4 regions of the Streptomyces sp. TS71-3 genome follow, and region 1 is predicted to be linked to each of the others. Evidence: riboswitches for the same ligand, from Rfam matches in the RefSeq annotation. Region 1 holds a riboswitch; each other region holds the start of a gene.
What was found. Region 1 has a riboswitch for cobalamin ahead of metE (5-methyltetrahydropteroyltriglutamate--homocysteine S-methyltransferase). Riboswitches for the same ligand answer to the same signal wherever they lie in the genome.

Region 2: linked by a shared signal. The riboswitch ahead of Sm713_RS33190 (ABC transporter substrate-binding protein) and the one ahead of metE (5-methyltetrahydropteroyltriglutamate--homocysteine S-methyltransferase) in region 1 are both predicted to bind cobalamin.
Region 3: linked by a shared signal. The riboswitch ahead of Sm713_RS27600 (CbtB domain-containing protein) and the one ahead of metE (5-methyltetrahydropteroyltriglutamate--homocysteine S-methyltransferase) in region 1 are both predicted to bind cobalamin.
Region 4: linked by a shared signal. The riboswitch ahead of Sm713_RS19510 (cobalamin biosynthesis protein) and the one ahead of metE (5-methyltetrahydropteroyltriglutamate--homocysteine S-methyltransferase) in region 1 are both predicted to bind cobalamin.

Annotation. Positions count from the first base shown of each region.
Region 1 is NZ_BNEL01000003.1:2,405,258-2,412,787, reverse strand. Features, by position in the region: gene Sm713_RS34370 (ribonucleoside-diphosphate reductase subunit alpha) at 1-746, shown strand, start outside; gene Sm713_RS34365 (ribonucleotide-diphosphate reductase subunit beta) at 737-1,759, shown strand; gene Sm713_RS34360 ((2Fe-2S)-binding protein) at 2,316-3,047, opposite strand; gene Sm713_RS34355 (CbtA family protein) at 3,044-3,910, opposite strand; gene Sm713_RS34350 (CbtB-domain containing protein) at 3,944-4,159, opposite strand; cobalamin riboswitch at 4,218-4,291, opposite strand; cobalamin riboswitch at 4,512-4,699, shown strand; gene metE (5-methyltetrahydropteroyltriglutamate--homocysteine S-methyltransferase) at 4,875-7,193, shown strand; gene Sm713_RS34340 (hypothetical protein) at 7,203-7,367, shown strand.
Region 2 is NZ_BNEL01000003.1:2,130,612-2,138,141, reverse strand. Features, by position in the region: gene Sm713_RS33200 (ATP-binding cassette domain-containing protein) at 1-1,011, opposite strand, end outside; gene Sm713_RS33195 (ABC transporter permease) at 1,008-1,955, opposite strand; gene Sm713_RS33190 (ABC transporter substrate-binding protein) at 1,969-3,501, opposite strand; cobalamin riboswitch at 3,611-3,792, opposite strand; gene Sm713_RS33185 (PepSY domain-containing protein) at 4,058-5,512, shown strand; gene Sm713_RS33180 (DUF5134 domain-containing protein) at 5,509-6,195, shown strand; gene Sm713_RS33175 (copper chaperone PCu(A)C) at 6,359-6,889, opposite strand; gene Sm713_RS33170 (cation-translocating P-type ATPase) at 6,883-7,530, opposite strand, start outside.
Region 3 is NZ_BNEL01000003.1:748,273-755,802, reverse strand. Features, by position in the region: gene Sm713_RS27610 (HhH-GPD-type base excision DNA repair protein) at 324-890, opposite strand; gene Sm713_RS27605 (class I SAM-dependent methyltransferase) at 1,063-1,869, opposite strand; cobalamin riboswitch at 2,234-2,368, shown strand; gene Sm713_RS27600 (CbtB domain-containing protein) at 2,405-2,638, shown strand; gene Sm713_RS27595 (CbtA family protein) at 2,710-3,450, shown strand; gene Sm713_RS27590 (antibiotic biosynthesis monooxygenase) at 4,061-4,768, shown strand; gene Sm713_RS27585 (SDR family NAD(P)-dependent oxidoreductase) at 4,983-5,651, shown strand; gene Sm713_RS27580 (molybdopterin-dependent oxidoreductase) at 5,812-6,327, shown strand; gene Sm713_RS41760 (DUF4360 domain-containing protein) at 6,233-6,472, opposite strand; gene Sm713_RS27575 (hypothetical protein) at 6,656-7,530, opposite strand, start outside.
Region 4 is NZ_BNEL01000001.1:4,815,298-4,822,827, forward strand. Features, by position in the region: gene Sm713_RS19500 (putative cobaltochelatase) at 1-677, opposite strand, end outside; gene Sm713_RS19505 (cobyric acid synthase) at 740-2,251, opposite strand; partial or broken gene Sm713_RS19510 (cobalamin biosynthesis protein) at 2,524-3,495, opposite strand; cobalamin riboswitch at 3,549-3,707, opposite strand; gene Sm713_RS19515 (class II aldolase/adducin family protein) at 4,033-4,776, shown strand; gene Sm713_RS19520 (S9 family peptidase) at 4,977-6,122, shown strand; gene Sm713_RS19525 (hypothetical protein) at 6,551-7,530, shown strand, end outside.

The sequences.
Region 1 (7,530 bases):
ACGGAACCTCCTGCGACCTCGCGGAACGCCGCGGCCCGCACCCCGCCTGGCCGGCCACCCGAGCGGCCCGCGGCGTCCTGCACCCCGACCACTACGACACGTCGCCCGCCTGGCCGGACCGGTGGACGGCCCTGCGCGCCCGCGTCGCCGCCGGCGGCCTGCGCAACTCGCTGCTCCTGGCCATCGCCCCGACCGCCACGATCGCCTCCATCGCCGGCGCGTACGAATGCATCGAGCCGCAGGTCTCCAACCTCTTCAAGCGCGAAACGCTCAGCGGCGAGTTCCTCCAGGTCAACCCCTACCTGGTCGAAGATCTGAAGCAGCGGGGCATGTGGGACGCACGCACCCGTGAGGCGCTGCGCGAGTCGAACGGCTCGGTCCAGGAGCTGGACCGGATCCCCGCGGACGTCCGGGCGCTGTACCGCACCGCATGGGAGCTGCCCCAGCGCGCCCTGATCGACATGGCCGCGGCCCGCACCCCGTACCTGGACCAGAGCCAGTCGCTCAACCTCTTCATGGCCTCGCCCACCATCGGCAAGCTCAGCTCGATGTACGCCTACGCCTGGAAGCGGGGCCTGAAGACGACCTACTACCTGCGCTCGCGGCCGGCGACCCGTATCGCCCAGTCCGCACGCGGCACCGCCCCGGCCCCCGCAACCCCTTCGGACCCCCCGGCGCCGGCGCCCGATGCCGAGGCGATCGCCTGCTCCCTGGAGAACCCCGAGTCCTGCGAGGCATGCCAGTAATGACCAGCACCACGAAGAACCTGCTCGACCCCGGGTTCGAACTCACCCTGCGCCCGATGCGCTATCCCGCCTTCTACGACCGCTACCGCGACGCCATCAAGAACACCTGGACCGTGGAGGAGGTCGACCTCCACTCCGACGTCGCCGACCTCGCCAAGCTCTCACCGGCAGAGCAGCACATGATCGGCCGCCTGGTCGCCTTCTTCGCGACGGGCGACTCGATCGTCGCCAACAACCTCGTCCTCACCCTCTACAAGCACATCAACTCCCCCGAGGCCCGGCTCTACCTCTCCCGCCAGCTCTTCGAGGAGGCCGTCCACGTCCAGTTCTACCTGACCCTGCTGGACACCTACCTGCCCGATCCGACCGAGCGTGCCGCCGCCTTCGCGGCCGTGGAGAACATCCCGTCCATCCGCGAGAAGGCACAGTTCTGCTTCCGCTGGATGGACTCGGTCGAGAACATCGACCGCCTGCACTCCAGGGAGGACCGCCGGCGCTTCCTGCTCAACCTGATCTGCTTCGCCGCCTGCATCGAGGGCCTGTTCTTCTACGGCGCCTTCGCCTACGTGTACTGGTTCCGCTCCCGCGGCCTGCTGCACGGCCTGGCCACCGGGACCAACTGGGTCTTCCGCGACGAGAGCTGCCACATGGACTTCGCGTTCCACGTGGTCGACACCGTCCGCCGCGAGGAGCCCGGCCTCTTCGACGACGCCATGGCCGAAGAGGTCACCGCCATGCTGGAGGAGGCCGTCGAGGCGGAGTTGCAGTTCGCCCGCGACCTCTGCGGCGACGGCCTGCCCGGCATGAACACCGACTCCATGCGCGCCTACCTCGAATGCGTCGCCGACCAGCGCCTGGTGCGCCTCGGCCTCCCGGCCCGCTACGGAGCCCAGAACCCGTTCTCCTTCATGGAACTCCAGAACGTCCAGGAACTCACCAACTTCTTCGAACGCCGCCCCTCCGCCTACCAGGTGGCGGTCGAAGGATCGGTCTCCTTCGACGACGACTTCTAGAAGGAGCCCGAGGTCGGCGGAGTCCGGATACCGGCCCAGCCGGCATCGTCACCAACTCGCGACACCGCCGACCTCGGGCGCTGGAACCACACCGTCCCCATGACGGGCACGGACAACCGTACGGAGCGTGCCTACGTTCGCCGGTGATCTGCTGCCTGCCGGCCGTCACCGGAACCCCGGGCCTTCGTCGGCTTCGCTGGACGACCGTCCAACCGGGCGAACCGTGGGGAGTCGAGCAGGGACCGGATCCGGCAGCAGAGGTGGTCGGGCTCCGTCCCCGATTGCTCAGCAGGGCAGTCGTCGGAGCATTCGGTGGTGGCGGAGAGTCCGGCTCGGGCCTCTTCCAGGAGGCGAACGGCCAGGGACAGGTCACGGTTCAGGGCGCTCATCCGGGCGCTCTGGCCGCCGAGTTGGCAACGGACCAGGTCAAAGCGGTCGAAGTCCTCGGGTGTGAGCACGACAGCGGGTACGCAATCCAGGATGATCTTGCGTGGCTCCGGGCTTCGGCTCACGGTGAATCCTCTTGAGGGGATGACGGCCGGGTGAACCTACCTGGTCAGCGCTTCAGTGCGCAGTCCCCGCACAGAGCCCCCCTGCCGCCGGGGGCCGCACGGTAGATCAAGCAGCAACTGCGGCGCCGGAAGGCTCCGTCGGGCGTCGTCTCGGTGGCGTCACCCAGCGGGGGCTGGTCCAGGAGGCGCGAGATGATCGTGCGGGTCCGTGCGGTGAGATCGGGCCGGGCTGCCGTGATCATGGTCGCCGCTCCGTTGACGGCGGAGGCGGTGTTGCCCCACAGGATGTGCCGCGAGACCGAGAACGCCTCCATCGCGTCGGCGAGTTCACGCAGCGGGCCGTCCAGCAGCCGGCGGCTCAGCTCGCCGGCGAGCTGGATGGGCGAGGCCGTGGAGCCGCCGGCGAAGGCGCCTTCGGGCAACGACAGGGGAACGGGGCCGCCGATCACCAACTGCCACCGGGAATCCGCGAGGCCGGGAGCGAGGACCAGGCCGTGCAGCACCGCGGCGGCCAGCGCGGGAGAGACCAACCGGGCGGCCAGCCCCTGGTGGCAGACGGAGGCCGCGACCCGCCTCTCGACCGCGCCGGGCGGCTGGCCACCGGCTGTGGCCAGCCACTCCTGTACGCCTGACACACGTTCTTCGAGCAGGGGGCGGGACATCTGCTGCCAGGGCCCGGACGGCTCCGTGCCGGGCGGATGGACCTGGACGGCGAAGAACGGACCGAGTTCGGCGACGTCCTCGATCAGCGCGCTCACCGCCGTGGGGCTGTTCATGCCGGGATGGGATCCGGTTCCTGCGAGGGGGAGCCGGCGTCTCGGCGCGCGGGCTGGAGCAGGCGCTCGGCCAGGGGAGCGAAGGCCAGGCCGATGACCGTCCAGAGGATGAGCTGGGCGCCGACCGAGTAGAAGCGGAAGGCGAACAGCACGTCGGCGGGGAAGCCCGGGTAGACGATGGTGCCCTTGGCATCGGTCAGCGGCAGCGGGGTCTCGGTGGCCTGGTTGCCGAAAGCCTCCTTGTTGTACGCGAGATGGCCGAGCGGGGGCAGGATCAGCATCACGATCCCGATCGCGACGACGAACGCGGCGACAGCAAGGAGCGTGGCGTTCCAGTTGCCGAAACGGGCCTGGAGCCGCCTGCCGAGCCAGACGGCGCCGACGAGGAAGGCGACGGAGCACACGACCATGATCAAATACAGGCCGCTGCGCTGCTGGATGGTCTCCTCGTGGCCGATGGCGGGCGGGTTGGCCGGGTACTTCAAGAACGGCACCAGGTACAACCCGAGGAACCCGCCGCCGGCGACCAGCAGGGACAGCGAGCGGGCCCGCAGACGGCCGGTACGGCCCAGGCACACGGTGTAGGCCACGGCGAACAGCGCCCCCATGGCCATACCGAAGAAGATCATGCCGACACCGATGCCGACGTTGGCCTGGATGGTGCGGCTGAACAGGTCCGGGCCCGCGGCATCCGGGGGCACACCGGCGGCCTTGCCCAGGGCGGCCTGGGCGGCGTCACGACCGCTCTCGTAGTCGATGGCCCTGTCGATCTGCGGCTCGGCGAAGATCCGCGCGAAGACGAACGCGAGCACACCGGCGACCGCGCCGACGAGTATGCCGCGCAGGATGAGCTTCTTTTCCATGTCGAGTTGTCCGTAGTCCGGGTGCCGGCGGGGTCAGTGGCAGGGGAAGCCCAGGAAATGGCGGGCGTCGTGGACGAACTCGTGGACGTGCATGTCGTTGCCGAACACCGAGACAGCGCCCTGGTCGACACCGATGAAGTAGTAGACCGCCAGCGCGATCAACGCGGTGCCGACGAGCCAGAAGGCGGACTTCGAGACCGGCAGGACCACCGGCAAGGACGCCGGACGGGATGGGGAAACGCTGCTCAAGGTGAGCCCTCCTCTGGGATCGTGCGTCCCTGGTGCGTGCGGGCGGAGTGAGGGCCCAGTGTCTGACTTGCCGACCACCTTCCGGCGGCGGGCTCACAGTGGCGCGACCGTGCTGGAATTCCACCAGCTTCCTCAAGCCATCACTTCACGCGGAGCGTACGGCCCGCCCCTCCAGCCGTCAATCAGGCCCCTGTGCGGACCTGCCGCCCGAAGGAGCGGCGAGCGGACCGTGATCGGCTCCCGACCCGTTCCACGTCCGTCCGCGGGCGCGTCTGTGTCTCTTTTCATGTCCCGTGTGTGGTGAGCCGTGCTGCCCTGGAGGGCACTCGCCGTCTAGGGTGGCGGGTGCAGCTGGTTCGCACTGCCCGCCAGGCAGAGGCGTCGCAAGAGGGAACCCGGTGGGAATCCGGGACTGCCCCGCAGCGGTGAGCGGGAACGACCGCCGTCATACGCACTGGGCCCGGAGCAACGGGCCCGGGAAGCGACGGCCAGTAGGTGTCCTCCCCGTGAGGACGTGCCCGCGAGTCCGAAGACCTGCCACCTGCCCGCGTGCGGCCTCGTACGCGGACATCCCGGTGACCTCGTGGGCGGGTCGGCGTACATACCAGGCAGCGCACCGCGCCGACAGCGCGCGTCACTCGTCCGGTCTGACATCCCTTCGCCTCCGTATCCCGTCGCCGGGATCCTCAGGAGACATCTCGCGAAGGAGATTTCCGTGACCAGCAAGCCCGCAGCCGCGGCAGCACGGGCCACCGTGTACGGCTACCCCCGCCAGGGACAGAACCGGGAACTGAAGAAGGCCATCGAGGGGTACTGGAAGGGCCGCGTCAGTGCCGATGCCCTTCGCTCCACCGCCGCCGAACTCCGCCGCGACAACTGGCGGGATCTGGCCGGTGCGGATGTCGACGAGGTTCCCACGGGTGACTTCTCCTACTACGACCATGTGCTGGACACCACGATCATGGTCGGCGCGATTCCCGACCGCCATCGGGACGCCGTCGCCGCCGACCCTCTCGACGGGTACTTCGCGATGGCCCGCGGAACCCAGGACGTCGCGCCACTGGAGATGACCAAGTGGTTCGACACCAACTACCACTACCTGGTCCCCGAGCTGGGCCCCGACACGGTGTTCACGGCCGACTCCGGCAAGCAGGCCGCCGAGCTGGGGGAAGCCCTCGCCCTCGGCCTGGCCGCCCGGCCCGTCCTGGTCGGCCCCGTCACCTACCTGCTCCTCGCCAAGCCCGCCCCGGGCGTGGCCGCGGGCTTCGACCCGCTCACCCTCCTCGACCGGCTGCTTCCGGTGTATGCCGAGATCATCTCCGACCTGCGGGCCGCCGGTGCCGAGTGGGTGCAGCTGGACGAGCCCGCGCTCGTCCAGGACCGCACCCCGGCCCAGCTGAGCGCCGCCGAGCGCGCCTACCGGTACCTCGGGGACCTCACCGACCGGCCGAGGCTGCTGGTGGCCTCCTACTTCGACCGTCTCGGCGAGGCCCTGCCCATACTGGCCAAGGCGCCCGTGGACGGGCTCGCGCTCGACTTCACCGAGGCCGCCGCGGCCAACCTGGAGGCCCTGGCCGCCGTCGGGGGCCTGCCCGGCAAGCGCCTGGTGGCCGGTGTCGTCAACGGCCGCAACATCTGGGCCAACGACCTGACGGCGTCACTCGCCACCCTCGGCACCCTGCTCGGCCTCGCCGACCGCGTCGACGTGGCGGCCTCGTGCTCGCTGCTGCACGTCCCGCTGGACACGGCGGCGGAACGGGACATCGAGCCGGGGATCCTGCGCTGGCTGGCCTTCGCCCGGCAGAAGACCGCGGAGATCGTCACCCTCGCCAAGGGCCTGGCCCACGGCACCGGCGCGATCACCGCCGAACTCAGCGCGAACCGCGCCCACCTCGCTTCCCGGGCCACATCCCGCATCACCCGGGACCCGGCCGTCCGCGCCCGCGCCGCGGCGGTGACCGAGGCCGACACCCGCCGCTCCCAGCCGTACACCGAGCGGGCGGCCGCCCAGCGTGCCCGCCTCGGCCTGCCCCTGCTGCCGACCACGACCATCGGCTCCTTCCCCCAGACCACACAGCTGCGCGGCGCCCGCGCCGACCTGCGGGCGGGCCTGATCGACGGTGCGGCCTACGAGGAGCGCATCAAGGCCGAGATCCAGGAAGTCGTCTCCTTCCAGGAGAAGACCGGACTGGACGTCCTGGTGCACGGCGAGCCCGAGCGCAACGACATGGTCCAGTACTTCGCCGAGCAGCTCACCGGCTACCTCGCCACGCAACACGGCTGGGTCCAGTCCTACGGCACCCGCTACGTGCGCCCGCCGATCCTGGCCGGCGACATCTCCCGCCCCGGGCCGATGACCGTGCGCTGGACGGCCTACGCCCAGTCGTTGACGGACCGGCCCGTCAAGGGCATGCTCACCGGCCCCGTCACCATGCTGGCCTGGTCCTTCGTCCGCGACGACCGGCCCCTCGGGGACACCGCCCGGCAGGTCGCCCTGGCCCTGCGCGACGAGGTGAACGACCTTCAGGCGGCGGGAACCCCCGTCATCCAGGTCGACGAACCCGCACTCCGGGAGACCCTCCCGCTGCGGATCGCGGGCCGCGCCGCTTACCTGGCCTGGGCCACGGAGGCGTTCCGGCTCACCACCGGCCAGAGCCGGCCGGGCACGCAGATCCACACCCACATGTGCTACGCCGAGTTCGGCGACATCGTGCAGGCCATCGACGACCTCGACGCGGACGTCATCAGCCTGGAGGCCGCACGCTCGCACATGCAGGTCGCCCGCGAACTCGCCGGCCACGGCTACCCGCGCGAGGCCGGACCCGGCGTGTACGACATCCACTCGCCGCGCGTGCCGAGCACGCAGGAGGCGGCCGACCTGCTCCGCACCGGCCTGAAGGCCATCCCCGCCGAACGGCTCTGGGTCAACCCCGACTGCGGTTTGAAGACCCGTGGCTGGCCCGAGACCCGCGCCTCCCTGGAGAACCTGGTCGCCGCGGCCCGGGCGGTCCGCGAGGAACTGCCCTCCTGCTGACCGGAACGGGTGACCCCCGCATCGGGCACCGGAACGATCACCACGCTCAACGGCAGGTCCAACAGCGGGAGCGGCACCCGGAAGGCCGGCATTGACGGGTCGACGTTCACCGGCGCCGGCCGCGGACAGGTGATCGACGTCGGTGACACGATCGCCCTGCACTGGGGTTCGTGAGCCACCTGCCGTTCCTCAGCCACACCACTGCGTCGCCGCACGGCGGGACGGACAGCACGTCCGGCCGTGCGGCGCGCCACGGTCAGATGGCCATGCCCGGCCCTGTCGGGTGCTGGGTGCGTCACTCGGCGCGAGCCGCGGCTGGGCTGGAGGTGACGGCGGC
Region 2 (7,530 bases), 270 kb from region 1:
GGAGCCGGCCGCGGCGCCGTGGTGGTCCCGTGGTGTGCCACGAGGCGGCCGTGCCGAGGAGCCGGTGGTGGCGGGTGATCCGGTGGCAGCAGCGGAGGCCTGCTCCCCGGCCACTTCGGCGGAACCTCCGCGGGCCTGCTCCCCGGCCGTCCCGACCGTCTCGCGGGGCGGCCCCGACGCGGGCCCGCGACTCCTGCCGAGCAGCCGGTCCACGCCGAGGTTCGCGCCCACGCACACTGCGGTGAGCAGCCCGGCCGGTACGAGGACGGCAACCGGCTGGAGGAAGAGCGCGTCGGTGTTCCGCTCGATGAGCACCGCCCAGTCGCTCGCGTCGGACGGCAGGCCGAGCCCGAGGAAGTTCGCGGAGGCCAGCAGGTAGAGGATCAGCGCGTACCTGCTGCCGGCGTCCGTGGCCAGGGGCCCGAGCGCGCAGCGTGCGACGTACCGGATCTCGATGTGGCGCCGGGGCACGCCCTGCTGGCGCATCGCCTCCACCGCCGTACGGCACCCCGGGGCGAGGGCCGCGGCGCGCACGAGCCGCGTCACGGCGGGGAGTTGGACCAGCGCCGCCGCGGCGACCAGGCTGCCCCGGTCGCTGCGTCCGGCGGCCGCGAGGCTCATCAGCAGGAGCAGGGAGGGAAGGGCGAGCAGCAGGTCGAGCCCGCGCATCACCGCCTCGTCGGCCCAGCGGCGGCGGGTGCCCGCGGCGTACAGGCCGAGGGGCAGACCCACCGCGTAGGCGGCCAGGAGGGCGGCCGTGGTCATGCCGATGACGGAGCGGCCGCCGGTGAGGACGAGCGCCAGCACGTCGCGTCCGAGGACGTCCGTGCCCAGCGGATGCCCGGTGCCGGGCGGGAGGAAGGGCGCGGCTCCCGGCGCCGTGGAGCCGGCGAACAGTGGCCCGGCGAGCGCGGCCAGCACGGGCGCTCCGAGCAGGAAACACACCAGCACGTCCACCGTGACGGCGCCGAGGCGCCCGGCGGGACGCGGGGCGGAGTAACGGCCGCTCATGCCCGTCCCTCCCGGCGGGGTGTCAGGCCCCGCACGGCGAGGTCGGCGCAGAGGTTCACCACGACGGCCGTGATCGCGAACACGAGCGCGTATCCCTGGACGGCCGGCATGTCGCGGTCCTGGACGGCGTCGACGAAGCCGGTGCCGAGCCCTCCGACGGCGAACAGCGACTCCACCACGACCGTTCCACCGAGGAGTCCGTCGACACACCGCGCGAACTGCTGCACGGCCGGCGCGAGGGTGCCCGGAAGCAGGTGCCGTAGGAGGATCGTCCGTTCGGGCACGCCCAGCAGTCTCAGGTGCGTGGCGACGGGGCCGTCGCGCTGCTCCGCGATGCCGATGCGGACCTGCCGCGCGAGGTCGCAGAGCTGGCGGCAGACCAGCACCGTCACCGGAAGGATCAACACCGCCGGCCGGGTCAGCACGTCCAGGCCCATGAGGCCGGCCGCGGTGGCGGGAAGCGCGCCCAGGTCGAGGGAGAGCCACGCGGTCAGAAGGAGGCCGAGGACGAATTCGGGCACGGCGTGCAGCGCGATCGCGGCGGCGCTCAGGCCCCGGTCGGCCGCCGACCCCTCGCGCAGGCCCGTGAGGACGCCGAGGCCGAGCGCGAGGGGGACGAGCAGCGCGAGGGCCGTGGCCGCGAGCACCGCCGTCGCCGCCAGCCGGCCGGCGATCTGCTCGGTCACCGGCATGCCCGTCACCAGCGAACGGCCCAGGTCGCCGTGGCAGAGCGCCGCCAGCCAGTGGACGAACCGCTCGGCCGCCGGACGGTCGAGCCCGAGTCCGGCGCGGGCCAGCGCCGCCTGCTGAGGGGTGCCCTGCTCCCCCAGCACCGCGTCCACGGTGTCGCCCGGCAGCAGGGACGTGAGAGCGAAGACCACGACGAGGACGACCGCGCACTGCACGGCGGCGAGACCCGTCCTCGTGACGGTGTAGCGGAGCACCGTCCCGCCGGCGTCAGGAGAGGCGGGCCCGGTCGAACCGGGCCCAGTCGCAGGAGTTGGGCGGCGCGGCCCGCAGCCCGCCGACCGAGTCGGCGTGGCCGACGATCCAGTCGCTGAAGGCCCAGACGAGCTGTCCGTCGTCCTCGCGCGCCAGCCGCTGGGCACGGGCGAGCAGTTCGAGGCGTACCGCGTCGTCCCGGGTGCCGGTGGCCTGGGCGATCAGCCGGTCGAAGGGCTTGGAGCGGTAGCCGGTGAGGTTGTCCGAGGCGCCGGTGACCAGCCTGGACCGCAGGTGGGTGATGACGGGGAGGGTGGCGGTACGGCTCTGGGCCGCCACGCCCTTCGTCTTGATCTCGCCGAAGTAGGTGCCGGCCGAGCGCGTGTGGGGCGTCACCTTCAGGCCGATGTCGCTGAGCTGGTCCGCGATCAGCGAGGAGGCGTTGCGCCAGGACGGGTCGGCGTCGCTGGTCTCCAGCGGAACCGCCAGCCCCTCGGCACCGGCCTCCTTCAGCAGGGCCCGGGCCCGGTCCACATCGCGTTGACGGGGTGGCAGGGAGTCCGGGTAGCCGTGCAGGCCCATGCCGAACAGGTCGTTGCCGGGCGTGCCCCGGCCGGAGAGCGCGACCTCCACGAGGGCCTTGCGGTCGAGGCCGAGGGTGAACGCCTCGACGAGCCGGTGGTCGTCGAACGGCGCGCGGTTCAGCCGCAGCAGGATCGCCTGCATGGTGCTCAGCCGCGTCTGGAGCAGGCTGACGCCCTTGCGCCGGGTCACCTGCGCCGCGGAGGCCCCGGACAGGTCGTGGGCGTAGTGGACCTGGCCGGAGAGCAGCGCGCCCAGCCGGGCGCGTTCGTCGTTGACGGGCACGAACTCCAGCTCGTCCATGTGCGGGCCGCCCGACCAGTGGTCGCGCCACGCGGTGAACAGCGCGTTGCCGCCGGGCCGGAACGAGCCGTAGCGGAAGGGGCCGGAGCCGATGGGACGGGTGAAGTCGGTGGTGCCCGCGGGCACGATCTCGGTTCCCGGGGCGCCGAGCGCGGTGGGGAACTCGAAGTCGGGGTCCTTCAGCACCAGGGTCAGGTCGCGGCCCTGGGCACGGCTCGCCTCGAAGTCGACGGCGGCGAAGAGCTGCTGGGAGACGGCGACGGTGGCGGGGTCGGCGATGCGGCAGTAGTTCCACAGCACGTCGGCGGCGGTGACGGGTCTGCCGTCGTGGAAGCGCGCCTCGCGCAGATGTATGTGCCAGCGGGTGCCCGAGCGGTCGCTCTCCCATGACTCGGCGAGCCGGCCCTGCACGGACATGTCGTCCTTGTAGGTGAGCACGCTGTCGTAGAGGGCCTTCGCCCGCGCCTGGTCGATGAACAGGGGCACGGTGTGCGGGTCCAGGGTCTCCTGCGAGCCCCCTGCGCTGAAGGCGGCCCGCAGCCGGGACCGGCCGGAGTCCGGGCCGCCGTCCTCGCCGCCCAGTCCACAGGCGGCGAGGGTCGTGGCGGCCGCTGCCGCTCCGGCGCCGTACAGGAGTCGCCGCCGGCCGAATGACGATGTCATCGCTTACTGAGCCTTCCCTGCTCTCGGCCGGGTCCGGGAGCAGGGAGTGGAGCGGTGCCGGCGCCATGGGCGCATCGCTATCCCCTTCCCGGGGAGTCCACGCCCCGGACGGTCCGAAGAGGCGACGGGCCAGTCTCCTGGCTGCCGGATCCACGCTCGCCCCGCCTTCCAGCCTCACGGCCGTGGCGTGTGGGGTTCGCTCCCCGGTCACAGTGGCGGGACCGCGCCGGACTTCCACCGGCTTCCTGGCTCCCGTCGCCCATGTGTACGGCTCGCATTGTGCCAGAGGCTCCGACGTGCGGTGAGGGCCCGGCGAGGAACGGGGAGCCCGCCGCGCTCCCCTGCCGCCGGTGCGCATGAGAGGCACCCGCCGGTGCCGCCCCCCGGCCCACCTCTGAGGTCGGCCGGGAAGGGCGTGCGGTTCCCGGGACTCCGATCCCGACCGCGTGGGCCTGTTCACACACCGCGGCCGGGAACCTCGCCGGCCAGGCCACCGACTGCTGAACGAGACCGGCGATCCGCGGTCGTCGCCAACGCCACAGGGAGGGCCCGCCCCATGACCACCCAGCACACCGCTCCGGCCACCACCGGAACGTCAGGGGCGTCCTCGGGCACGGCTCCGCCAGGGGCCGTTCAGGAGGGGGACCGGCCGGCACGGAACGGCGACGGGCCCGACAGCGCCCGGCCCGGCTTCTGGAACGACCTCCGCCCGGTGATGCTCCGGCTGCACTTCTACGCCGGCGTCGTCATCGGCCCGTTCCTGCTCGTGGCGGCCGTCACGGGACTGCTCTACACGGTGACGCCCCAGCTGGAGTCCGTCCTCTACCACCACGAGCTGACCGTCACGCCGCATGGCTCCGCGGACCCCCTGGCCGACCAGGTCACGGCTGCACGCAAGGCCGTGCCGGACGGCAAGCTGGTGTCGGTCAGCCCGCCCCCGGGCCCCACCGACAGCACCCGCGTCGTCTTCGACGCGCCCGGCCTGCCGGACGGCTACAACGTGACGGCCTTCGTCGATCCGTACGACCACCACGTGCTCGGGACGCTGCGCACCTACGGGCAGTGGCTGCCGGCCCGCGCCTGGCTCGACAGCCTTCACCGCACCCTGCACCTCGGGAACTTCGGGCGGAACTACAGCGAGCTCGCCGCGAGCTGGCTGTGGGTCGAAGTGCTCGGCGGGCTCGCTCTCTGGCTCGGCGCACCCGGCCCGCGGCGGGGCCTGCACCGCGGGCTGCTGCCGCGCGCCGGACGGCCGGGCCGCCGCCGCACCCTCTCCTGGCACGGCACCGTGGGCCTGTGGGTGTCCGCGGGGTTGCTCGGCCTCTCGGCCACGGGTCTGACGTGGTCGGCGCACGCCGGCGCGAACATCGGCAGGATCCAGGACGCGCTGGGCGGCGGCACCCCCGCGGTGGCCGCCGGGCCGGCCGGCCCCGGCACGGGAGGCGGCTCGGCCCGTGACGTGGGAATCGACGCGGTGGCCCGGTCCGCCCACGAGGCCGGGCTGAGCGGTCTGCTCGTCATCACACCGCCCACCGAGCGTGGCGCGGCGTACGTCGTCGAGGAGAACACCAGGTCCTGGCCCGAGAAGCAGGACTCCGTCGCCGTCGATCCGGGCACGGGCAGGGTCATCGCGACGCTCAGGTTCGCCGACTACCCGCTTCTTGCGAAGCTCACCCGGTGGGGCATCGACGCTCATATGGGGCTCCTGTTCGGGCCCGTCAACCAGATCGCGCTGGCGCTGCTGGCGGTCGCGCTCATCTCCATGGTGCTGTTGGGCTACCGCATGTGGTGGCTGCGCAGACCCACGCGGACCGGTGGTCGGGCTTTCGGGCGCCCTCCGGTCCGCGGCGCGTGGCGTCGGCTGCGCGGGAGGGTGCTGGCCCCCGCGGTGGTCGGGGCCGCCGTCCTCGGTTACTGGCTGCCTCTGTTCGGCCTGCCGCTGCTGGTGTTCCTCGCCGTGGACGTCGCGGCGGGTGCCGTGTGCCACCGCCGCGTGGCGGTCGCGCGGTGATCGCCGCGACGGGCCTGCGCTGGATCCTGACCGTCCTGTTCACCGTGCTGGCTCTGTACGCGCTGTGGCGTGCGCTGCGCTCAGACCACGCACCCCGCGCCACCCGCGCGCACGGGCCGGACGCGGTCGGGAGGGTCGGCCATCTGCTGCACGCGGTGATGGCCCTGGCCATGGGGGCGATGGTGTGGCCGTGGGGCATGTCCCTCGCCGGCGCCCCGCAGACCGTGCTGTTCGCGCTGGCCGCCGCGTGGTTCGCGGGCGCCGCCCTGGCGGCGCCGGGGTCCCGGGGCCGGTGGCGCGCCCTGCGCGGCTCGCTCCCGCACGTGGTCATGATGGCGGCGATGGCCTGGATGGCCGGCGCCATGGGCACGCTCATGCCGGCCGCCGGGACGGGCGGAGCACGCGACAGCACGAGCATGCCGGGTATGGACATGTCCGGTTCCTCCAGGGCGGGGGCCATGACGCTCAACGGCACCGGTGCGCGGCTCGCGGCCTGGGTGCTCGCCGCCGTCCTGCTGGTGCTGGCCCTGTGGTGGCTGGCGCGGGCCTTCGACACGGCCCGGCGACAGGTTCCCGACGCGCCCGGCGCCCCCGTGCCGGCCGGTGTGCACGACGCGGCGGACGCGGCCTGCCACGGCGCCATGGCACTGGGGATGGCCGTGATGTTCGTCCTGCTGGCCTGATTCCTCGTTCTCCTGTTACTCCTGTTTCTCCTGCTGGTCCGAGGCGTGTGCCGCGGGGTGGAACGCCCCGCGGCACCCTGGCAGCGCCTGCGTGCTGCCCCCGGCTGACCGGCCGGGAGCGCCGTTCGCCCCGGGTGCCCGGGGGCCCTGCCGGGCCACGCCCTCAACCGCCAGGTCGCACCACCACGGCCTCGGCCCGAACCTGTCCGCCCCGGCGCAGTCGCAGCACGAACGGGATGCGCTGGCCCAGAGCCGGACGGTGGGTGAGCTCCACCATGACGTCGGTGGCGTACGCGGTCATGCTTACCGTCCCGCCCGCCGGCACGGGAAGGGTGACGCCCATGCGCATCCGGCCGGCGTTGCCGCTCACCTCGGTGCGCGCCAGCATCGCCGTGCGGGCCGCTGGAGAGCTGACCGAGAGGACCTCGTCATCGGTGCCGCCGTCGTTGGTCAGGCGGAAAAACGCCGCGGTCATGGTGCTGTCGTCGACGAGCGGCAGCAGGACCCGGCCGTCGACGGCGCTCACGTGCGCGGGCCGCCCCGCGGCGCCGCTGTGCGCCCTCGCGCCGAGCCCGCCGAGGGCGAGGGCGCACGCGGCGACCGGAGCCGCGACCGCCATCGCCCCCGCGCGCACCCGGTCGCCGACCGCGGTGCCGGGGGAAGCACCACCCGTCCCGCCGCGTGGCGTCACCACTGCGTCCCCCTGGAGGCGCGCCCGGTCCCGGCCCGCCGCGGGGTGGGTTCCCAGGTCCGCAGGCGCAGGCTGCCGGCGACGACGAGCACCGAGCTGAGGGACATGGCTGCGGCGGCCACCATCGGATCCAGCCATCCCAGCAACGCCAGGGGCAAGGTGACGGCGTTGTAGCCGAAGGCCCAGACGAGGTTGGCCCGGACCGTCGCGAGCGTCCGGCGGGACAGCCGCACGGCGTCGACGAGCGCCTCGACGCCGTCCGGGCGCACCAGGGTCACCGCCGCCGCGCCGATGGCCGCGTCCGTGCCGTCGCCCATGGCGATGCCGAGGTCGGCCGCCGCGAGGGCCGGCGCGTCGTTGACGCCGTCCCCGACGACCGCCACCCGGTTCCCCGCCTCCCGCAGGCGGCGCACCAGTGCGCCCTTGTCCTCGGGGCCGCATCCCGCGTGCACCTCGGTGATGCGGAGCTGGTCGGCCACCGCCCGCGCGGGTACCGGGTCGTCGCCGGTGGCCAGCACGGGCCGCAGGCCGAGCCTGCGGAGCCGGTCCACCGCACGGTAGCTGCCGGGGCGCACGGTGTCGCCGAGCGCGAGCAGCCCCACGCACGCTCCGTCCACGTACACCGCGACCGGTGTGTGCCCGGC
Region 3 (7,530 bases), 1.7 Mb from region 1:
TGGCCACCGCGCCGCCCCCCGGCCGGCCCCGTCCCGGCATGCCGGCGCGCTCACCGCGCACCCGTGACGGCCCGGCGCGAGCGGAACTTCCCGGCGTACGCGGACGGGCCCGGCGTACGTGGACGGGCCCGGCTGTACCCGGGAGGGCCCGGCGCACCGGAGTGGTCCGGCGCACGCGGAAGCGTGGCGCACCGCAGTGGCGCGGCGTGCCGGAGTGGCGTGGCGTGCCGGAGTGGCGCGGCGCACCGGAGTGGCGCGGCGCACCGGAGTGGCGCGGCGCACCGGAGTGGCGTGGCGCGCGCGGAACGGCCGGATGTGCGCCGTCACTTCCGCTTCAGCTCCCGCTTGTGCTCGCGCACCTTCGTCAGGGACTCCTCGCCGGTGATGTCGGCGGCGGACAGGTGCGCGCCCTCCTCGCCGTACGCGCCGGCCGCCTCCCTCCAGCCCTCGGGGCGGACGCCGAGCTGCTTGCCCAGCATGGCCAGGAGGATCTGGGACTTCTGCCGCCCGAAGCCGGGCAGGTCGACCAGCCGCCGCAGCACCTCCGCACCGCTCGCCGCGCCCTCCCAGACCCCCTCGGTCCGGCCGTCGTACCGCTCCACGAGGTACTGGCAGAGCCGCTGGACGCGGGTCGCCATGGACCCCGGGTAGCGGTGCACGGCGGGGGTGGCGGCGAGCAGCGCGGCGAAGTCGTCGGGGTCGTGCGCGGCGATGGCGAACGCGTCGAGGTCGTCCGTGCCGAGCCGCTGCGCGATGGTGTACGGCCCCGTGAACGCCCACTCCATCGGGATCTGCTGGTCGAGCAGCATCCCGACCAGCACGGCCAGCGGGCTGCGGCTCAGCAGGGCGTCCGCCTCGGGCCGCTGGGCGAGGTGAAGGGTGGCGTCCATGCGTCGATGATCACCCGCACCGCGGCCCCGTCTCCCGCACGCCGCGGTGCGCCACGCCCGGCGGGGACCCGAAGCGGGGGCGCCGGTGCGCCGTTCGGGTGCACGGGGCGGGTGATGCGCTGTTCGGGTGCGTCGTCGCCGGGGTGTGCTGTTCGGGGGTACGGCCGCCGCGTCACGCTGCCGGTTTGCGGGCCTCGATGAGGTAGCGGGCGGAGTGCGCGACGAAGGGGCCCTCGGTGCGGATCCGCGCGTCCAGCTCGCGCAGCCGGTCGCGGTGGCCCTCGACGGTGAAGCCCGGCACCATCCAGATCACCTTCCGCAGGAAGTAGACGACGGCGCCGATGTCGAAGAACTCGATCCGCAGCCGGGCGTTCCTCAGGCCGACCACCTCCAGCCCGGCCGCCTCGGCTCCGCCGCGGGCGACGTCCGGGTGCCGGCCCCGCCGCTGCTCGTCCGTGAGCGGCCCGAGGAAGTACTCGACGAGCTCGAAGACGCTTTCCGGGCCCACGTGCTGGGAGAGGTAGGTGCCGCCGGGGCGGAGCACCCGGGCGATCTCCGGCCAGTGGACGGCCACCGGGTGACGGCTGGTCACCAGGTCGAAGGCGCCGTCCGCGAAGGGCAGCGGCGGCTCGCCGTCGTCCGCGACGACCACCACGCCGCGCGGGCGCAGCAGGGCCGTCGCCTTGGCGAGGTTCGGCGGCCAGGACTCCGTCGCGGCCATCAGCGGCGGCAGCCGCGGCACTCCGGCGAGCACCTCGCCGCCGCCGGTCTCCAGGTCCAGTGCGGACGGCACGCGTGCCAGCCGCTCGCCGATCTGCCGCTGGTAGCCCCACTCGGGGCGCTCCTCGGTCGCCCGGCCGTCCAGCCAGGAGAAGTCCCACCCGTCGACGGAGACGGCACCGGCCTCGGCGACCAGGTCGTCGAAGGAGCGGGTGGCGGCAGGGCGGGCGGGGCCGGTCGGCACGGGACGGTCGGTCATGCGGGTGAGCGTGGCAGGGGTGGTCGGGGGGCACCACCGGTTTTCCGGCGGGCGGGCGCTCGGGCGGGTACGGGGCGCCGCTTCGAGGGAACGGCGGTGGCCCGCAGTGCCGCCGCCGCGGCCCTCGCCGACTCCCGGCCCGCGGGCGTCAGCGGGTGCCCGGCCTCGAAGCGGGCGCCGGCCAGGGCCGTGCCGGCGGCGGATGAGACAAGGGTCACGCGGACCGTCATACGGGGCTCCGTGCTCTTCTCGCGCCGGTACCCGGCCGCCGGGCGGGGCCCAAGTCGCCCCTGGCACGGGCGGGTTGGGTGGCCGGACCCGGCGGCGGTGGGCCGTTCGAGCCGCACAAGGGGGTGTTGGCCTGCGGGCGGCCGGGCGGTACGGTTCCGATGATATTCACGCGACACGGCGGAACCCGGTGGGAGACCGGGGCGGTCGCGCCACTGTATGTCCGGCATCCACCGGACGAGCCAGACCCGCCGTGCCGACCGAGCTCCACCTATCGGGACGCGAGTTCCCCGCAGGAGGTCCCATCATGGCGCAGTCCATCGCATCGCCGGCCACGGAATCGGCCACCACCCAGCCTCTTCCCGTTCCCAAGCTCTCCGTGCGGGCCGTGCTCCCCTGGGCGGTCTTCTTCGGCGTGCTGATGCTCGTCCTGCTGTACTTCGTCGGCGCCGAGCAGGGCGCCACCTCCGTGTTCTCGGGCACCGACGTGCACGAGTGGGTGCACGACGGCCGTCACCTGCTCGGCTTCCCCTGCCACTGACGGGCCGGGGCACCGTGTCCGACGAGCGGGCGGCCGAGCGGTCAGTCGACTCCTCCGCTGTCCGGAATCTTCTGGTGCGTGGCATGCTCGCGGGTCTCGCCGCGGGCGTGCTCGCCTTGGTCGTCGCATACCTGCTGGGCGAGCCGCGGGTCGACTCCGCCATCGCCTTCGAGGATGCGCACTCCCACGAGCACGAGATGGCGGTCGTCAGCCGGTCGCTCCAGTCGACGGCGGGCCTGGCGACGGGCGTGCTGGTGTACGGGGTCGCCTTCGGCGGCATCGTCGCGCTGGCGTTCTGCTTCGCGCTGGGCCGCGCCGGCCGCTTCGGGCCGCGGGCCACGGCGATGCTGGTGTCGCTGGCCGGTCTGGTCGCCGTCTACTTCGTGCCGTTCCTGAAGTACCCCGCCAACCCGCCCTCCGTGGGCGACCCCGGCACCATCGGCAAGCGGACCGCGCTGTACTTCCTGATGATGCTGCTCGCGGTGCTGCTCGCCGTGGCCGCGGTGATCGCCGGGCGGCGGCTCGCGCCCCGGCTCGGCACCTGGTACGCCACCGTGGCCGCCGGTGCGGGCTTCGTCGTCGCGGTCGGGCTGGCGTACGCGTTCCTGCCCGCCGTCAACGAGGTGCCGAAGGACTTCCCGGCGAGCCTGCTGTGGCAGTTCAGGCTCTCGGCCCTGGCGATCCAGCTCGTGCTGTGGACGGCGTTCGGGCTGATCTTCGGCGAGCTGTCGGAACGGGTGTTGCGGGGCGCGGGGCGCCGGGTGGGTGGCCGGGGCGGCCACGATTCGGCGGTCGGAGCGGAACCGTCCTGACGGGGCTGTTCCGGTTGCCTCCGGACCGCCGGTCGGTGGGGGCTGCTCGCGCCGTTCCCGCGCCGTTCCCCGCGCCCCTTTGGGGGCGCTGGAGCGCGCTCAAGAGGGGAGCCACGACGAGACCGTCAGGTCGTCACCGTCCCGAGGGGGCTGTTTCGGTCGTGTCCGGACCACCGGCCGGTGGTGGTTGCTCGCGCCGTTCCCCGCGCCCCTTTCGGGGCGCCTTTGCGGCCGTGGGCCGGCGGGATTAGGGGCGCGGGGATGGGGGCACCTCCCACGTCCTCAAGGCAGTGGGGGAGCGACCAGCCACGACGAAACCGTTGGATCGCCGCCGTCCCGAGGGGGCAGTCTCCGTCGTGCCCGGACCACCGGCGGGTGGTTGGTCGCTCGCGCAGCTCCCCGCGCCCCTTCGGGGCCCAGGTGGGCGCTGGTGCGCCCAAGAGGAGAGCCACGACGGGGCTGTCAGATCACCGGGGTCCGCAGATGCCGTCCCGGCCTTCTCCGGGCCCTGGGACCGGGTCGGCCGCGCCCAGGCGGGTACCCACTGGACAGGAGGCCTCCGAGGGGAGTGGGAACCGCGATGGAACACGGCCGTGGTGCGGTGCCGGACATGAGCCGTCCCGAGGCCGGGGTCACCCTGCTCAGCGAGTGGGCCGCACCGCCGGGCAGGCAGGAAGTCGTGGCCGACGCGGTGGCCGGTACCTGGGCGGGGCGCTGGCCCGGGGGACTGCTCTCCCGGTCGTGCCTGACCGGCGCGGACGGGCCGTGGGTCGCCCAGCTCTCGCAGTGGGCGAACGACGACGCGGCGCGCGCCTTCGCCGCCTCCTCGGAACCGCGGCTGGCCGAGCAGGTCACCGAAGCGGTGCCGGGCACCCAGTGGGTGGGCACGGTGCCGTATCTGCGCTGCCGCGGCAGGCAGTTCGGGCTGCGCCGGATCCCCGGCTGCATCGTGCTGGTCGGCCACGAGTTCGACGCGCCCGACCTGGTGCGGGCCCGGCAGTGGGTGGACGCGACGTTCGCGCTGCCGGCGTCGGGTCCGCCGCCCGGCCTGATCTCCACGCACTTCCACGTCAGCGCCGACGGTTCACGGGTGCTCAACTACGCCGAGTGGACCTCGCACGACGAGCACCGCGCCGCGTCGGTACCCGGAGCGGCGCGCGAGCAGGGCGGCGCGGCGGCGCGGGAGCAGGGCACCGCACCGGCGGGAGCCGACAGCTCCGGGCATCCCGACCCCGGGTCCTGGCCCGGCCCGGCGCGGACGACGATCCGCCGCTTCTCCCCGCACCGGCATACGACCGGCCGGTTCCGCCACCCGTGACCGCCGGGACCCCCGGCCGGGGCGTAGCCCTGCCCCCGGGCCTCAACCCCCGGCCGCAACCCTCCGGCCCGGACGTGGCCCTGTCTTCCCGGGCGCACCGGGGGCGTACTGCGAGACTGCACGGGGGCGCGCAGGCCGTGCGCCGCGCGCTATGCGCCGTGGCGCCGTGTGCCCCGTGCCCCGTGCCCGGCACCCGACGTACCCAGGAGCGGTCATGACCACCATCGCCATCATCGGAGCGGGACCGGGCCTCGGCGCCGCGGTCGCCCGGCAGTTCGGGGGGCAGGGCCTCGACGTCGCGCTCATCTCCCGCAACCAGGAGCGGGGCGACGCGCTCGCCGCCGCCCTCACCGCCGACGGGGTGACCGCGCGCGCCTTCGCCGCGGACGCGCGCGATCCGGCCGCCCTCTCCGCGGCCCTGGAGGACGCCACCGAGACGCTGGGTCCGATCGAGGTGATGCAGTACAGCCCGCTGCCGCAGAAGGACTTCATGCGGCCGCTGCTGGAGACCACCCCCGCCGACCTGGTGGGCCCGATCGAGTTCTCCGTCCTCGGCCCCGTCGCCGCCGTGCACCAGGTGCTGCCCGGCATGCGGACGCTGGGCCGCGGCACCGTCCTCTTCGTCAACGGCGGCACCGCCGTGCGGCCCCGGCCGCACCTCGCGGGCACCTCGATCGCGTTCGCCGCCGAGAGCGCGTTCGCCCAGATGCTCCACGAGGAGCTGGCCGGGGCGGGCATCCACGTCGCGCAGCTCGTCATCCCCGGCGCGATCACCCCCGGGCACCCGAGGAAGGACCCGGCCGTGCTCGCCCAGACACTGTGGAGCATGCACGCCGGCCGCCAGGGGTTCCGGCACTTCGCGGAGGAACTCGACGAGGGCTGACGGCGCCCGGCGGCCACTCTCCCTCTGCACGGCATCTGCAAGGTGAAGGGCGCTCTTCGGCCATCGAATGCAAGCGAAGCATGGCGTCCGGCTCGCTTTTGAGGTTCCCTGGTGTCCGGGAAGGGGCATGACACGGGTGACACCTTGAGGGGGCGGTCGGATGAACCGACTCGGCACGCGAAGCAGCCTGTTCTCGCTCTGCGGCGAACTGCACCGGCCCGCGCAGCTCTCCGTCGGGGACCTGCGCACGCGCTGGCGCCAGCACCGTGCGGCGGTGGTCTTCGACTGCGCCACGAACGGCCCGCAGCACCACACGTTCGAGGGCCCGCTGCTGCGGGAGGTCGCCCTCGACGCCGGTCCCGTCTTCGACGTCCGGCGCCGCAAGGACCGTTCCCGCTTCCTGCTCGCCGTCACCGGCGGCGACGGCCACCAGGCGCTGCTCTCCTGGGCGGAGATAGACGCCGACTTCTGCGACGCCCCGGTGCTGCTGGCCACCAGGATGGACGGCCACCCGCTGGACGCGGACGGCAGCCAGCTCGTCGTCCCGTCGGACCGCTGCGGGGCCCGGTACGTCAGCGCCATCACGCAGGTGTGGATCGGCACCTGGCCCCGTTCCGTCCCCGACCCGGGTGCGGACGGGGCCGGGCCGGAGCAGGACCGCGCGGCCGTCGTCTGAGGGACGCGCAGTCGCGGTAGTCCAGGCCGGCGACGGCGTGGGTGAAGTCCTTCGGGGCCTTCACGGCCAGGTTGAGCCGGCAGTTCTCTTGGGGCTCGGTCGGGTTCTTCTGGGGCTCGGTCGGGTTCGTCCTCGAACCGGCCATAGGTGTCGGGTTCCCTGGGCGTTGCCGTGCCTGAGCAGGGGGGGCGCGCGAGACGTCGCTCATCACCCGCCGGCCCTGGAGGGGGCGGGGGGCTTCGCCTGTCGGCGGCATGGGGGCGTCAGGGACCCGGGGGCGCCGGCCGGGGTGTCGGCCGCGGCGTCGGCAGAAAGCTTTCGCTCAGGTTCAGTGCTGCGAGTAGGAGGGGAACGTGGTGGTCGGGCTGAAGAAGGCCGTGTAGGCCTCGCTGTGGTGGCGGCGGTGGCGGCCCGAGCGGCGGCGGTGGTCCGCGGGGGGTGGGCTCTGGTACTCGGTCCGGGCGTAGTCGCCCCTCGTGTAGTCGCCTCTCGTGTAGTCGCCCCTCGGATAGTCCGATCTGGCGTACTCGCCTCTCGTGTACTCGCCTCTCGTGTAGTCGGACGGCGTGCCGGCCGACGCGGAGGACGCGCCCGGCGAGAGCAGCCCGTCGTCGGCGAGCACCTGTACCCGGAGCAGCAGGGTCCGCACGTCCAGGCCGAGTTCCTTGGCCACCGTCTGGAGGTCGAGCCCCGACTTCCAGCTCCACAGCAGGACCGAGTCCATGCTCGACGACCAGGCGACCGGGATCTCCGGCTCGGGGGCGGCCTGGCCCGTGGTGCTGGTCGTCGGGTCGTGCGGGACCGTGTACGGGTCGTACGGGGGCGGGGCGGGGACCTGCTCCTCCCGGGGGTGCGGAACGTGTACGTCCGCGGGTGTCGCCGGCGCGTGCTCCGGCGGCCCGGGTTCGCGCTGCTGGGCCTGCTGCTGCGGTCGGGGCGGCTGCGGCGGCTGCTGGACGGGGGTCAGCAGGGTCTGGGCGACGGTGCGTGCGTCGCCTCGACCGACTGCCCGGCGGGCCGTGCGCACCTCGCGCTCGTTCAGGCCCATCAGCGCCGCGATGGTGCGGTCGCTGCCGACGGTGACGGCGAACGCGGCGAGCATCCTGGCCCGCTCGGCCTGCGCGTCGTTCAGCAGCGACTGGGCCTGGCGCACGCGCTCGTCGCTGGCGCAGAAAGCTTCTGCCAGGATGGTGTTCCGGTCCC
Region 4 (7,530 bases), on a different contig from region 1:
GACGCCGGCTCGGCGTCGTACGCGAGCCGGCGGCGCACCACCTCGACGCGCTCGTCGGGCTCCCTCGACGCGCTGACCTCCACGGTCAGGCCGAACCGGTCGAGCAGCTGCGGCCGCAGCTCGCCCTCCTCCGGGTTCATCGTGCCGACCAGCAGGAACCGGGCGGCGTGCCGTACGGAGACGCCCTCGCGCTCCACGTACGAGGCGCCCATCGCGGCGGCGTCCAGCAGCAGGTCGATGACGTGGTCGTGGAGCAGGTTGACCTCGTCGACGTAGAGGATGCCGCGGTGCGCGTCCGCGAGCAGTCCCGGCTCGAAGGCCTTCACCCCCTCCGCGAGCGCCCGTTCGATGTCCAGCGAGCCGACCACCCGGTCCTCGGAGGCGCCCACCGGAAGCTCCACCATCCGGGTCGGCCGGGCGGTGCCGGACGACTGGGTGTGGGGACCGTCCGGGCAGCGCGGGTCGGGCGCGCCGGGGTCGCAGTTGAACCGGCAGCCGGTGACGACGCGGACGTCCGGCAGCACCGCCGCGAGCGCCCGTACCGCGGTGCTCTTGGCGGTGCCCTTCTCGCCGCGCACGAGGACGCCGCCCACTTCGGGCGAGACGGCGTTCACCAGCAGCGCGAGCCGCAGGTCCGCCATGCCGACGATCGCGGTGAGCGGGTAGGGGGTCTGCACGCTGGGATCACTCCTTCTGGTGAACGCCGAGGGGCGGGGTCGTGGGGCGGGCGCCGGCGCGGTCACGGCGCGCCCGGCGGGACGAACGGCAGCCCAGGCGGCGGGCCCTCCTCGATGAGGCGCCACAGCGCGTCCGTGTCCGCGTGCTGCTCGATCAGGTCACCGAGGCGTTCGAGCTGCTCCTCGCGGAGCGCCGCGAACGCGGTGTCGGGAGCCGGCACGAAACGCCGGCCGGCGGCGGCCGCGACCGTCCGCAGGAACGCCCGCCGGAACCCGTCCGACTCCAGCGAGCCGTGCCAGTGCGTGCCCCACACCGAGCCGACCCGGCAGCCGTCGAGGAACGCCTCCCCGCCCTGCACGTCGGCGACGCCGTGGTGGATCTCGTAGCCCTCGACCTGCTCGCCGAGCGCCTGCCCGCGCGGCCGGCCGAGCGTCTTCTCCGGGACGAAGCGGACCCGCAGCGGCAGCAGGCCGAGCCCGTCGGCGGACGGCTCGCGGGACTCGACGCGCGCGGTGTCGTCGATGTGCTCGCCCAGGATCTGGAAGCCGCCGCAGATGCCCAGCACCGGCCGGCCCTCGGCGGCCCGGCGGGCCAGCGCGCCGGCGAGGCCGCGCTGCTGGAGCCAGCGCAGCGCGAGGACCGTGCCGCGGGTGCCCGGCACGATCACGAGGTCCGCGTCGGCCGTCTCCTCGGGCCGGTCCACGAACCGCACCACCACGCCGGGCTCCGCCGCCAGCGCGTCCACATCGGTGAAGTTCGACATCAGCGGCACCGCGCACACGGCGACCCGCAGCACATCCTGCCCGACCGGCCCCGCCGGTGTGCTCTCCCGGACCGTGCCGCGCAGGGAGACGCGCAGCCCGTCCTCCTCGTCGATCCCGAGACCGGTGCGGAACGGCAGCACCCCGTACGTGGACCGCCCGGTGAGGTCCCGCAGCATGTCGAGGCCGGGATCGAGCAGCGTCACGTCGCCCCGGAACTTGTTGACGAGGAATCCGGCCACCAGCTTCTGATCCGCCTTGTCCAGCAGGGCGAGCGTGCCGAAGAACGACGCGAAGACGCCGCCGCGGTCGATGTCGCCGACCACCAGCACGGGCAGCCCGGCGGCGCGGGCGAGGCCCATGTTCACGATGTCGGTGCGGCGCAGGTTGATCTCCGCGGGCGACCCGGCGCCCTCGCAGATCACGACGTCGTGCTCGGCGCGCAGCCGGTCCAGGCAGTCCAGCACGGTGCCGAGCAGCCGCTCCTGGCGCCCGCCGTGGTAGCCGCGCGCGCTCATCTCGCCGACCGGGTGGCCCATCAGCACCACCTGGCTGCGCCGGTCGCCGCCCGGCTTCAGCAGCACCGGGTTCATCAGGGCGCTCGGCTCCACCCGCGCCGCCTGGGCCTGCATCGCCTGCGCGCGGCCGATCTCGGCGCCCTCGCGGGTGACGAACGAGTTCAGCGACATGTTCTGCGCCTTGAACGGCGCTACCCGCACGCCCTGCCGCGCCAGCCAGCGGCAGATCCCGGCGGTCACCACGCTCTTGCCCGCGTCGGACGTGGTGCCGGCCACCAGCAGCCCGTGGCTCATGCGGCGGCCTGCCGCGGCCCGGCTCCGGGGCCGGCGGGGGCCGGGAGGACGCCTGACACGGCACCGGGCACGGCCCTAGGCCCTGTCGTCGAACTCCCGTCTGCCGCGCGGCGCCATGCACGCCCTCTCGCCGCACCGGGCGTAAGCCCAAGTACATCCAGTACGAGGGCTTGCACCCGGCACGCCGAGAGAATCCACCTGACGCCGCGCGGCCCGCCCTCCGTGCGAACGACGGGAGTTTGACGACAGGCCCTGGACCGCACCCGGGCGACTCCCGCCCGTCCGAGCCGGGCGCCGACCAGCACGACCAGCGCCCCCCAGCTCACCCGCCGGGACAGCCGCACCGCCCGCTCGACGTCCGCCACCGCCACGTCCCGTCCTCCGTCGCCCAGCACCGGGCGCAGCTCCGCGCGTCCCCCGTAGGACAGCGCACCGCCGAGCCGCACCCTCAGCGCCCCCGCGAACGCGGCCTCCACCACCCCGGCGTTGGGGCTCGGGTGCCGGTGCGCGTCGGCCCGCCAGACCCGCACCGCGCCGGCCGGGTCCGGGCCCAGCACCGCGGCGAGGGCCGCCGTCAGCCGGGCTCCGGGCCAGCCCACGAGGTCGTCGAGCCGGGCCGACGCCCAGCCGAACCTGCGGTACCGGGGGGACTTGTGGCCGACCATGGCGTCCAGGGTGTTGACGGCCCGGAAGCCCACCAGGCCCGGCACCCCGGCCACCGCGCCCCACAGCAGGGCGCCGACCACGGCGTCCGAGGTGTTCTCGGCGACGGACTCCACCACGGCGCGGGCGAGCTGCGCGCTGTCCAGCGCCTCGGGGTCGCGGCCGCACAGGTTGGGCAGCCGCCGCCGGGCCGCCGCGACGTCACCCGCCGCCAGCGCGGCGCCGATCGCGCGTGCTTCGCGGCCCAGCGAGGTGCCGCCGACCACGGCCCAGGTCGCGGCGGCCGTCAGTCCCGCCGTGGCGGCGGGGGAGCGGCGCGCGGCGCGGGCGGCCAGCGCGGCGAGGCCGACGGCGCCGCCGGCGCACAGCGCGGTGTGCAGGGCGCCCCAGCCCCGGTGGTCGCGCCAGAGTCGGCGTTCCACGGCGCCCGCGGCGCGCCCGAACGCGGCGACGGGGTGTCCGCGGCGCGGGTCGCCGAGCAGCAGGTCGCCAAGGAGTCCGGCGGTGGCGCCCACGGCGCCCGGGAGCGGGGCGGGGGATATGACCCCGCGTCGGGAGAAGGCCGCGTGCCGTCCCGGCATCGGTGTGTGTCCTCACTCAGGGTCCTCGCCCTGGCTCGACGGGACGACGGCGAGAGTCTCCTGGCTCCCGGATCCGCAGTTCCCCCGGCCTTCCAGCCCTCTCCCGGTGCCCTCGATGGCACTGGGAGTACTCCGAGCCGTGACGTCCGATGTGGGGGAGTGCTCCCCGGTGACAGTGGCGGGACCGCGCCGGATTCGCACCGGCTTCCTCTCCTGCCGCCGTACTTGGCCCCGGCAGTCCACCATGCCCCGAAGATCCCGTCAACCAGCCGCTGACCTGCGGCGGGAGAGTGTGCGCAGGCCCACACGGGGAGGCGGGGTGCGGGGCGGTGGTGTCGTCGTGCCGCCAGGTCGCCAGGTCGCCGGGTCAGTGGATTTATATATCGATAAAGCTCCTTGAGCTCTGCCCGCGGCGGCAGCGGTCCTCCGTGCCGATGCCGATGCCGATAGCGATACCGATAGCGATGTCGTGCCGATGCCGGAGCCGTGCCGATGCCCGAGCGGTGCCGGTGCCGGCGCGGTGGCAGGATCGTCGGCATGACGGACGAGATGGTCGATCAGCAGCCGGGTGGGAGTGCCGCCGAGGACGCCGCAGGTGGCGGTGCGGGCGACGGCGCGGGCAAGGGTGCGGAGGACGAGGCGCTGGCCCGCGCGTGGGCGGAGCTCGTCGAGGCGGCACGCAGGACCGTCGCCGACGGGCTGGTCGTCGGCACCTCCGGCAACGTCTCGGTGCGGGTCGGGGACACCGTCCTCGTCACCCCGAGCGGTGTCTCCTACGACCGGCTCACCCCGCGGGACGCCGTGGGCGTCGACCTCGACGGGCGGCAGGTGCTCGGCACCCTCGCCCCCACCAGCGAGCTGCCGATGCACCTCGCGGTCTACCGCACCACCTCAGCGGCGGCCGTGGTGCACACCCATGCCGTGCACGCCACGGCCGTCTCCACGCTCGTCCCCGAACTGCCGCTCGTCCACTACATGTCCGCCGCGCTGGGCGGCCCCGTGAGGGTCGCGCCCTACGCCCTCTACGGCACCGACGAACTGGCCCGGAACATGCTGGAAGCCCTCGACGGCCGCACCGGGTGCCTGCTCCGGAACCACGGCACCGTCACCTACGGCAGCACCCTCGACCAGGCCTACGACCGCACCGCCCAGCTCGAATGGATGTGCCGCGTCTGGCTCGCCGCGAGCGCGGTGCCGGGAATGGCGCCGAGCCTGCTGTCCACCGGGCAACTGGACGCCGTACAGGAGAAGCTGCGGGGCTACGGCCAACGGCGGGGCTGAGGCACCGCCGGCCGGGCGCCAGGCCGCCGCACGGGCCACCGTTCGCGATCCGACTCCGCATTCGGGTGGCCGTCGGCCGTCCCGACGCCGACACTGGAGCGGTGCGCATCCCCAGAACACTCGCATCGGAACCGGGGAGGACGACTCGGGCCGCCACCCATGCCCTCGCCGGCGCGGCGCGTGCGGCACGCCCGGGGCCCCTGGGCACACCGACGGCCGCGCGTGCCGCCGCGGCCGCCGTCACCGCCGCGGTGGGCGCCGGCGCCGCAGCGATCGCCGCGGGGCGGTGGGCGGGCGGCGCGGCCCTGAGGATCAGCCCCGGCCGGCCGCTGCCCACCGAGCCCAGACTCACCGTGCACGACGTCACCGCCGACCGGATCGCCCTCACCCGCGGCTTCGCCTCCGGGCGGCCCGGGGTGTACGGACTCGTCGACGGCTCGGCCAGGGGCGTCCACGCGGTCGTCGGCCCCCTCGACGAGGCGGCGGAGCACACCCCCGACACGGTGGTCCGCCGGCTCGAACGCGTCACCCGCGGCACCCTGGAACCGGGCGCGAGGGTGTGGCTCACCCCCCAGGTGCACACCGGCGACCCGCGCTCCGCGCTGGGCCTCGACTACACCGAGACCGACGTCCCGTCCGAGCTGGGCCCGCTGCCCGCCTGGTTCGTCCCGGCGGCCCGCGACACCTGGGTGATCGCCGTGCACGGCCTCGCCACCACGCGCGAACACCCCATGGTCGTCCTCGACTTCCTGAACCGCCACAAGTTCCCCGTGCTCATCCCCGCCCACCGCGGCGACCCCGGCGCCCCCCGCTCCCCTGACGGGCTCGACCACCTCGGCGAGACCGAGTGGCGGGACGTGGACGCCGCGCTCGGACACGCCGTACGCAAGGGAGCGGAGCGCGTCATCCTGTACGGCTGGTCCACCGGCGCCACCATGGCCCTGCACACCGCGGCACGCTCCCCGCTGCGCGACCGCATCGCGGGCCTCGTGCTGGACTCCCCGGTGCTCGACTGGGCGGCCACCGTGCGCGCGCTCGCCGCCGCGCGCGGCACCCCGCGCCTGCTGCTGCCGCTCGCGGTGCGCGCCGCCGAGGGCCGCGGGGGACGGGGCGCCGAGCGGGTCCCGCCGGTCTTCGCTCCCGACGCGATTCGGGTGCCCACGCTCGTGCTGCACGGCCCGGACGACGCCATCGCCCCCTGGGAGCCGTCGCTCCGGCTGGCCGACCGCCTGTCGTCCCTCGTCAGCCTGCACACCGTGCGCCACGCCCCGCACGGCGCGCTGTGGAACGCCGATCCGGCGGAGTACGAAGAGCAGCTCCGGCGCTTCCTCGTCCCGCTGACGTAAGTACGGCGTGCGCCGGCACCGCCCGGATGCGGTCCGTCTACGGCTCCGGAACGGCCCTCATACGGCGCCGGTCCGGCCTCCATAGGGCGCCGATCCGGCCTCCATGCGGCCCCCGTACGGTCCCGCCGTACGGGGAGCACGCACCGGGGTGCGGGGCCGGGCGCCCTATCGTGCCGGCGGCCCGTCCGCAAGCCCGCTGTGGGGGAGCGTGCCGGCGCTCCGTTGACACGGGCGTCCGGTGTCCCGCTGGTGCCGTTCGGCCCCGCGCGGCGTGCCCAGTCCCAGGGACGGGGCCCGGAGTGGCCGGTAACAGTCCATTCCGGTTAGTCGGGGTGTGGCCCGGTTAGATACCTTCCCACCAGCGTTTAGTTCTTCCCCTCTTGCCATTCCGTTTGGGAATTCGGACCGTCAACAGGAAGACTGCTCCCGTGACGTCCCGTACCCCGCGCGACTCCAGGCTCCGACTCGTCCGCTCCCGGCCGCTGGCCACCGCTTCCCAGGCGGTGACGGCCGGGCGCCTCCGCCGCCCGGCGCCCCCGCCGCCGGAAGGCACCCCGGCGCCCGCGGAACTGGCACGCATCGCACGGCGCGGTCTCGCGGGAGCGGTACGCATCGCGCACTGGGCCGACCGGGCGGTGCGGCCCGGCGGGGGAGAGGCCACGCTCGACGGCTCCGGCGCGCTGTCGGGGGCGGCGGTCGAACGGGCCGCGGCGGACCTGGGCCTGACGCACCAGCAGGCACGCGCCGACTGGGACACCGCACGCCTGGCCGGGCTGATCGAGCTGCACGGCGGCACCGCGCGCGCCGGCTGGCGGCTGCGCGCCTGGGATCGGGACGACAGCGCCGTGCTCCGCGGCTGGGTCGCTCTCTTCGACGCCTGGTCGCTGACCGGCGACAGCCCCGACGGCCTCGCCCGCGCCACCGTCGCGGAGCTCATCGAGGCCATGCCGCAGGTGCTCTCGCTGCTCCAGCTCTCCGCCGGGCCCGTGCCCGTGTCCCAGCTCCTCGACCTGCTCCGGCAGCGCGTCACGGAACTGCGTACGGAGCGCTGCGAGATCCCCCACGGCCCCCAGCCGCAGCCGGTCGAGGACGCTGACGCCCCGCTCGAACCGCTGCTGGACTGGGCGCTGGACGCGCTCGCCCGGGTCGGCGCGCTCACCTGGGCCGAGGAGCAGGTCACCCTGACACCGCTGGGGAGCTGGGCCGTCTGGGTCAAGCTGGAGCAGATCTGCGTGGCCGCGCAGAGCCCGGCGGGCAACATCGAGCAGTCCGCCGAGGACATGCTGCGCGGCTGCGCCCAGCTGCGCCCCAACGCGGCACGCGCGGAGTACCGCGCCTGGCTCGCCGCCCGGCCCGTCGGCAGCGCCGTCAGCGACCTCCTCACCGCCGCCCGGGGCGAGGACGCCCT